3 regions of the Methylocystis sp. H4A genome follow, and region 3 is predicted to be linked to each of the others. Evidence: riboswitches for the same ligand, from Rfam matches in the RefSeq annotation. Region 3 holds a riboswitch; each other region holds the start of a gene.
What was found. A riboswitch is a leader RNA that binds a small molecule or an ion and turns the genes downstream of it on or off. The one in region 3 is predicted to bind thiamine pyrophosphate.

Region 1 (2,244 bases), on a different contig from region 3:
CTTGTTTCGAGACTTGAATCGGAGCGATGTTAGGGAGCATTTTTGAGAGCGGTATATTTTCTAGGAGCGGTATTATGTTGGGAATTTCGCGTCGGTCACTTGTATTCGGCTTGGCAAGCTGCCCACTTTGTTCAGCGCTATCTCGGGGAGATACGCCAAAAAATTGGAACTTTGAGTCGGTTGAGGGCCTCGACTCCGACGAACCATTTGTTCGGAAGGAATTGGAGAGGGAATCAACCTGCATCCCTGATCGAGAACAATCCCCCGTAGCTCTGCAGAACGCTGTGAAAGCCGACGTACGATCGCCCGCTTTGGAATGGCGCCGGCAGGCCTGCAAAATTAAGAACGACGGCCACACCATACAGGCGGTTGTGGGTGACGGCAGCTTTTCCAAGATGGATGGGCGAGTGTTCAAATTGAAGCAGTTTCACTTCCACGCCCCCAGCGAACATACGATCGAGGGAAAGCGAACAGATATGGAAGTCCATTTCGTGCATAAGGGCGACGACAAGGATTTGATGGTAGTGGGTGCGCTCGTCAGAGCCGGCAAAAAAAACGAGGCCTTCGCGACGGTCATGGCTGCAGCGCCCACGACAAAGCATCAGTCAAGGCTCAGCGAGTCCTTCAGTCCGGCCGAAATGCTTCCGGGCGGGAAGCTGAAGAACATTTTTCGCTATGAAGGATCTCTGACGACCAACCCGCACACGGAAATCGTAACCTGGATCGTCGCGCGTGCGAGCACTGAGGCCGCGAAGGAGGATATTGATCGGTTCAAGGCGCTCTATCCCGACAGCGCAAGGGAGCTTCAGCCGCTTCATGGCCGATTGATCCTGAGAAACTGACTTCGGCGCTACACGCAAGATCGACCACCTTGCTCCCGCAGGCTCGACGCGCTAGCTTCACCACGATGGCGAGGGGCGCCGCAAGCGCGGCTGAGAAGCACCCGTCGAACCTGATCCGGGTCATGCCGGCGTAGGGAAGGCCAGCGAAGAAGCGAACGGCGCCTCGCGTCGACGCTGTGATAGCGCATCCCTCCTTCGTCTTCCTGACTCAGCGTCCGCTTCCCTTGACGAAGCGCGATGAAGGAGCGCGATCATGAACATCCACGACAAGCGTATGCCGGCGAACGTCACCACCGGGCCGATCGGGAAATCGCGCAAGGTCTATTCCTCGCCGAAGCAACGCGACGACATTCGCGTTCCCTACCGCGAGATCGCGCTCGATCCATCGTCGGGCGAGCCGCCGCTTCGGGTCTACGACCCTTCAGGACCCTATACCTGCGCATCCTTCACGCCCGACCTTTCGGCGGGATTGCCCTCGGCGCGTCCCTGGCTCGCGACGCGCGCTGGTTTGGAGGCCTACCAGGGCCGCGGCATCAAGCCCGAAGACAATGGCTTCGCTGAAGGCGAGCGCCTCGTGCCGCCATGCCCCGCCGCGCGCAGGCTTCATCGAGCGGCCGGCGCGCAGCCCGTCACTCAGCTTGAGTTCGCCCGCGCAGGGATCATTACGGAAGAAATGATCTATGTCGCGCATCGCGAGAACCTCTGCCGCGAGCGCGCGCTTGACGTCGCGAAAGAACGCATCGCCGACGGCGAGAGCTTTGGCGCGTCGATACCCGAATTCGTCACGCCCGAATTTGTGCGCGAGGAGGTCGCGCGCGGCCGCGCCATCATTCCGGCGAATGTCAATCACCCGGAACTCGAGCCGGTCATCATCGGCCGCAACTTCCTGGTGAAGGTCAACGCCAACATCGGCAACTCGGCCGTCACCTCGTCCGTTGCGGATGAGGTCGAAAAGATGGTGTGGGCGATCCGCTGGGGCGCCGACACGGTGATGGACCTCTCCACCGGCCGCAACATTCACAACATCCGCGACTGGATCATCCGCAACGCCTCCGTGCCGATCGGCACCGTGCCGATCTATCAGGCTTTGGAAAAGGTGGGCGGCGATGCGCTGAAGCTCGACTGGGAAGTTTTCAAAGACACGCTGATCGAGCAGGCGGAGCAGGGCGTGGATTACTTCACGATCCACGCCGGCGTGCGCCTCGCCTATGTGCCGCTGACCGCCAATCGCGTCACCGGCATCGTCTCGCGCGGCGGCTCGATCCTGGCGCGCTGGTGCCTGTCGAAGCATAAGGAGAGCTTCCTTTACGAGCGCTTCGACGAGATCTGCGACATCATGCGCAAATATGACGTGTCCTTCTCGCTCGGCGACGGTCTGCGCCCCGGCTGCAACGCCGACGCC
Region 2 (2,244 bases), on a different contig from region 3:
GAATGGCCTCGGCGAGGATGGCTGGCGAGGGATAGCGCGCAGTGCCGAGCAGCAGCCGCGAGGCCACCGCGCCGTCGTAAAGCGTCACCGGGTCATTCATGCATCAAACTCGCTCACCCGCCCTGTCTCGGCGTCACGATCTCAACGGCGTCGCCTTCGCGAAGCCGCGTCTCGGCGCGGTCCCTGGCGCGCACGAACTCCTGATTCAGAGCGGTGCCGACGGTCTTTTCATCATACCCCAGTTCGTCCAGCAGCATTTGCAACGTCGTCGCGCTCACATCCTGCGGCCGCCCGTTGATTTGAATCAGCATCCATCACCTCTGGGAAATGTCCGTCGTTTACAATGACCTCAGCCGCGCGGCGCGCCAGCGCCGGCGCAAGCAGGAATCCGTGGCGGTAGAGCCCATTGATATAGAGAGTGCGACCCCGCTTCAAAAGACGTGGCAGATTGTCGGCGAAAGCGGGTCGGAGGTCCGAGCCGGTCTCGACAATTTCGGCCTCGGCGAAGGCCGGGTGGACCGCAAAGGCGGAGTTGATGAGTTCGACGACCGACCGCGCGGTGACCCGCGCGCGCTCCTCATTCTCGATCATCGTCGCGCCGACCATGAACAGCCCGTCGCCGCGCGGCACGACATAAACCGGCCGGCGCGGATGCAGCATGCGCACCGGACGCGCCAGGGAAATCTCCTCGCTGCGCAGGATCAGCATTTCGCCCTTCACGCCGCGCAGGCCGGGAAGCGCGTCGCGCGCCGCGAAGCCGCGGCAGTCGATTATCCAATCCGGGATCGTCTCCAGTCCGGCGGCGTCCTGCTGAAACTGCAGCGTCACATTCGGCAGTTTCGCGAGGCGCTCGGTCAGCGCGATGAGCGCCGCCCGGGGATCGAGATGCGCTTCTTGCCGAAAAAACAACGCGGCGTCGAAGCGCCCGGTGAGATCTGGCTCAAGCGCCGCGATCGCCTTTGCGTCCAGCGATTCGAAATTGCGCGTGCGTCGGGCGAAGTCGGCGAGCTCTGCCCGCTCCCGAGCCGGCGTCACGACAAGACTGCCGGCGACCGTCGCGACGCCGAGCTCGCGCGACCAGAAGTCGAGCGCTTCTTCGCCGAGCGTCGCGACCAGGGGCTCGGCGCTTTCCAGTTCGCACCAGGGCGCGATCATGCCGCCGGCGAAGCGCGAGCAGCCGAGGCCCGGCGCAGACTCGCGCTCGACGATCTCCACGTCCACGCCTTTCCTGGCGAGCGCATAGGCGGCGCAGAGTCCGGCGACGCCGGCGCCAATCACGCGCGCGAGCATGAGCGCCGCCTTTCGGGAAATTTCGCTGACACCATCCCTCCGCCAGTCTCAACTGGATCAGGTTCGAAGGGTCGCCGCCCCCCGCGTTTTCGCGCGTCTTGCGGCCTCTCAGCCCCGTGGCGGCGTCGTTGGAGCGCCGCCGGGCGGGCTCCCCCGGCGGACGTAGGCTGGCGCGAAGCGCAGAGGCAGTCAAGCGCGGCGCGCGACTCCTTTAGGTCGCCGCGCCGCGCCGGGGCTTGCCAGACGTCATATGATGGCTCAGTTTGCGCAAAGAAAAGCGCGCGAAAAAAGCGCAGCATAGCGGGAGAAAATCATGAGCTTCATCAGCAAAACGGTTAGCGTCCGCAGGACGTTGGCCGGCGCCGTTCTCTGTGGCCTGCTCGCCTGCGCGATTTCTGCGGCGCCGGCTGGCGCCGCGCAGCTTGGCGAATATTTTCCCATTCCGAATTCGCTGAGCCTCAGCGGGGTTCCGCGCGACTCGCTCCTGAAGATCCAGTCGAAATGGCTGCAGAACGGCCTCGACAATCTCAAGAAGGCGCGCGCTGACGCCGAAGCGGCGCTCGAAAAAGCCAAGTCCGACGCTCCGGACCAGGTCGCGGCGGCGGAGGAGAAGGTCAAGAAGCTCGATGCGATGATCGCCGAAACTCAGCAAGAACTCGCGCTGTCCGAGAACAATGATTCGTCGCACGACATTCAACGAGAGCGCAAACGCAACTTGCTGCTCGCTCTCAACCAGTGGATCAATGAGCTCAATCGCCTCGCCACAGAGCAGATGAAGATCGCGATCCTCAAGGACGGCGCCGAGGCCATGGCGGCGCAAAACCGGAATTATCAATTGTCGGAACAGGCGGACAATCTCGAAAAAGCCAAGCGCGACCCGAGTTTCGAAGATTGGGGCGTGACGAAGTAATCTTAAGCGGGCAATCCGGGGTCAGGACTCATTGACCGAGTGTG
Region 3 (2,244 bases):
CGGTGCCGACGGTCTTTTCATCATACCCCAGTTCGTCCAGCAGCATTTGCAACGTCGTCGCGCTCACATCCTGCGGCCGCCCGTTGATTTGAATCAGCATCCATCACCTCTGGGAAATGTCCGTCGTTTACAATGACCTCAGCCGCGCGGCGCGCCAGCGCCGGCGCAAGCAGGAATCCGTGGCGGTAGAGCCCATTGATATAGAGAGTGCGACCCCGCTTCAAAAGACGTGGCAGATTGTCGGCGAAAGCGGGTCGGAGGTCCGAGCCGGTCTCGACAATTTCGGCCTCGGCGAAGGCCGGGTGGACCGCAAAGGCGGAGTTGATGAGTTCGACGACCGACCGCGCGGTGACCCGCGCGCGCTCCTCATTCTCGATCATCGTCGCGCCGACCATGAACAGCCCGTCGCCGCGCGGCACGACATAAACCGGCCGGCGCGGATGCAGCATGCGCACCGGACGCGCCAGGGAAATCTCCTCGCTGCGCAGGATCAGCATTTCGCCCTTCACGCCGCGCAGGCCGGGAAGCGCGTCGCGCGCCGCGAAGCCGCGGCAGTCGATTATCCAATCCGGGATCGTCTCCAGTCCGGCGGCGTCCTGCTGAAACTGCAGCGTCACATTCGGCAGTTTCGCGAGGCGCTCGGTCAGCGCGATGAGCGCCGCCCGGGGATCGAGATGCGCTTCTTGCCGAAAAAACAACGCGGCGTCGAAGCGCCCGGTGAGATCTGGCTCAAGCGCCGCGATCGCCTTTGCGTCCAGCGATTCGAAATTGCGCGTGCGTCGGGCGAAGTCGGCGAGCTCTGCCCGCTCCCGAGCCGGCGTCACGACAAGACTGCCGGCGACCGTCGCGACGCCGAGCTCGCGCGACCAGAAGTCGAGCGCTTCTTCGCCGAGCGTCGCGACCAGGGGCTCGGCGCTTTCCAGTTCGCACCAGGGCGCGATCATGCCGCCGGCGAAGCGCGAGCAGCCGAGGCCCGGCGCAGACTCGCGCTCGACGATCTCCACGTCCACGCCTTTCCTGGCGAGCGCATAGGCGGCGCAGAGTCCGGCGACGCCGGCGCCAATCACGCGCGCGAGCATGAGCGCCGCCTTTCGGGAAATTTCGCTGACACCATCCCTCCGCCAGTCTCAACTGGATCAGGTTCGAAGGGTCGCCGCCCCCCGCGTTTTCGCGCGTCTTGCGGCCTCTCAGCCCCGTGGCGGCGTCGTTGGAGCGCCGCCGGGCGGGCTCCCCCGGCGGACGTAGGCTGGCGCGAAGCGCAGAGGCAGTCAAGCGCGGCGCGCGACTCCTTTAGGTCGCCGCGCCGCGCCGGGGCTTGCCAGACGTCATATGATGGCTCAGTTTGCGCAAAGAAAAGCGCGCGAAAAAAGCGCAGCATAGCGGGAGAAAATCATGAGCTTCATCAGCAAAACGGTTAGCGTCCGCAGGACGTTGGCCGGCGCCGTTCTCTGTGGCCTGCTCGCCTGCGCGATTTCTGCGGCGCCGGCTGGCGCCGCGCAGCTTGGCGAATATTTTCCCATTCCGAATTCGCTGAGCCTCAGCGGGGTTCCGCGCGACTCGCTCCTGAAGATCCAGTCGAAATGGCTGCAGAACGGCCTCGACAATCTCAAGAAGGCGCGCGCTGACGCCGAAGCGGCGCTCGAAAAAGCCAAGTCCGACGCTCCGGACCAGGTCGCGGCGGCGGAGGAGAAGGTCAAGAAGCTCGATGCGATGATCGCCGAAACTCAGCAAGAACTCGCGCTGTCCGAGAACAATGATTCGTCGCACGACATTCAACGAGAGCGCAAACGCAACTTGCTGCTCGCTCTCAACCAGTGGATCAATGAGCTCAATCGCCTCGCCACAGAGCAGATGAAGATCGCGATCCTCAAGGACGGCGCCGAGGCCATGGCGGCGCAAAACCGGAATTATCAATTGTCGGAACAGGCGGACAATCTCGAAAAAGCCAAGCGCGACCCGAGTTTCGAAGATTGGGGCGTGACGAAGTAATCTTAAGCGGGCAATCCGGGGTCAGGACTCATTGACCGAGTGTGCCGTCGATGAGTTGAGGAGACGGGCGGCTGTCCGTAGGGCTTTCCAATGACCCCACAATTACCGCCTTTGAACGGTCGCCCGATGGCGGCAAGGGATTGGCGCGGGACATGCGCGTTCGGTGGGCGCTCGAAGAAGTGGGCCAGCCCTACGACGTTCGTCTTCTTTCATTCAAAGCGATGAAGGAACCGGCGCATCTCGCGCTTCATCCTT

Region 1: another riboswitch for thiamine pyrophosphate. It lies ahead of thiC (phosphomethylpyrimidine synthase ThiC); the one in region 3 lies ahead of IYW40_RS08735 (FAD-dependent oxidoreductase).
Region 2: another riboswitch for thiamine pyrophosphate. It lies ahead of IYW40_RS10695 (FAD-dependent oxidoreductase); the one in region 3 lies ahead of IYW40_RS08735 (FAD-dependent oxidoreductase).

What each region holds. Positions count from the first base shown of each region.
Region 1 covers NZ_JADNQY010000020.1:158,599-160,842, reverse strand. Annotated here, with positions in the region: gene IYW40_RS06785 (carbonic anhydrase family protein) at 27-842, shown strand; TPP riboswitch at 904-997, shown strand; gene thiC (phosphomethylpyrimidine synthase ThiC) at 1,096-2,244, shown strand, end outside.
Region 2 covers NZ_JADNQY010000024.1:68,385-70,628, reverse strand. Annotated here, with positions in the region: gene IYW40_RS10705 (thiazole synthase) at 1-100, opposite strand, end outside; gene thiS (sulfur carrier protein ThiS) at 114-257, opposite strand; gene IYW40_RS10695 (FAD-dependent oxidoreductase) at 232-1,290, opposite strand; TPP riboswitch at 1,308-1,441, opposite strand; gene IYW40_RS10690 (hypothetical protein) at 1,604-2,200, shown strand.
Region 3 covers NZ_JADNQY010000022.1:168,172-170,415, forward strand. Annotated here, with positions in the region: gene thiS (sulfur carrier protein ThiS) at 1-46, opposite strand, end outside; gene IYW40_RS08735 (FAD-dependent oxidoreductase) at 21-1,079, opposite strand; TPP riboswitch at 1,097-1,230, opposite strand; gene IYW40_RS08740 (hypothetical protein) at 1,393-1,989, shown strand; gene IYW40_RS08745 (glutathione S-transferase family protein) at 2,142-2,244, shown strand, end outside.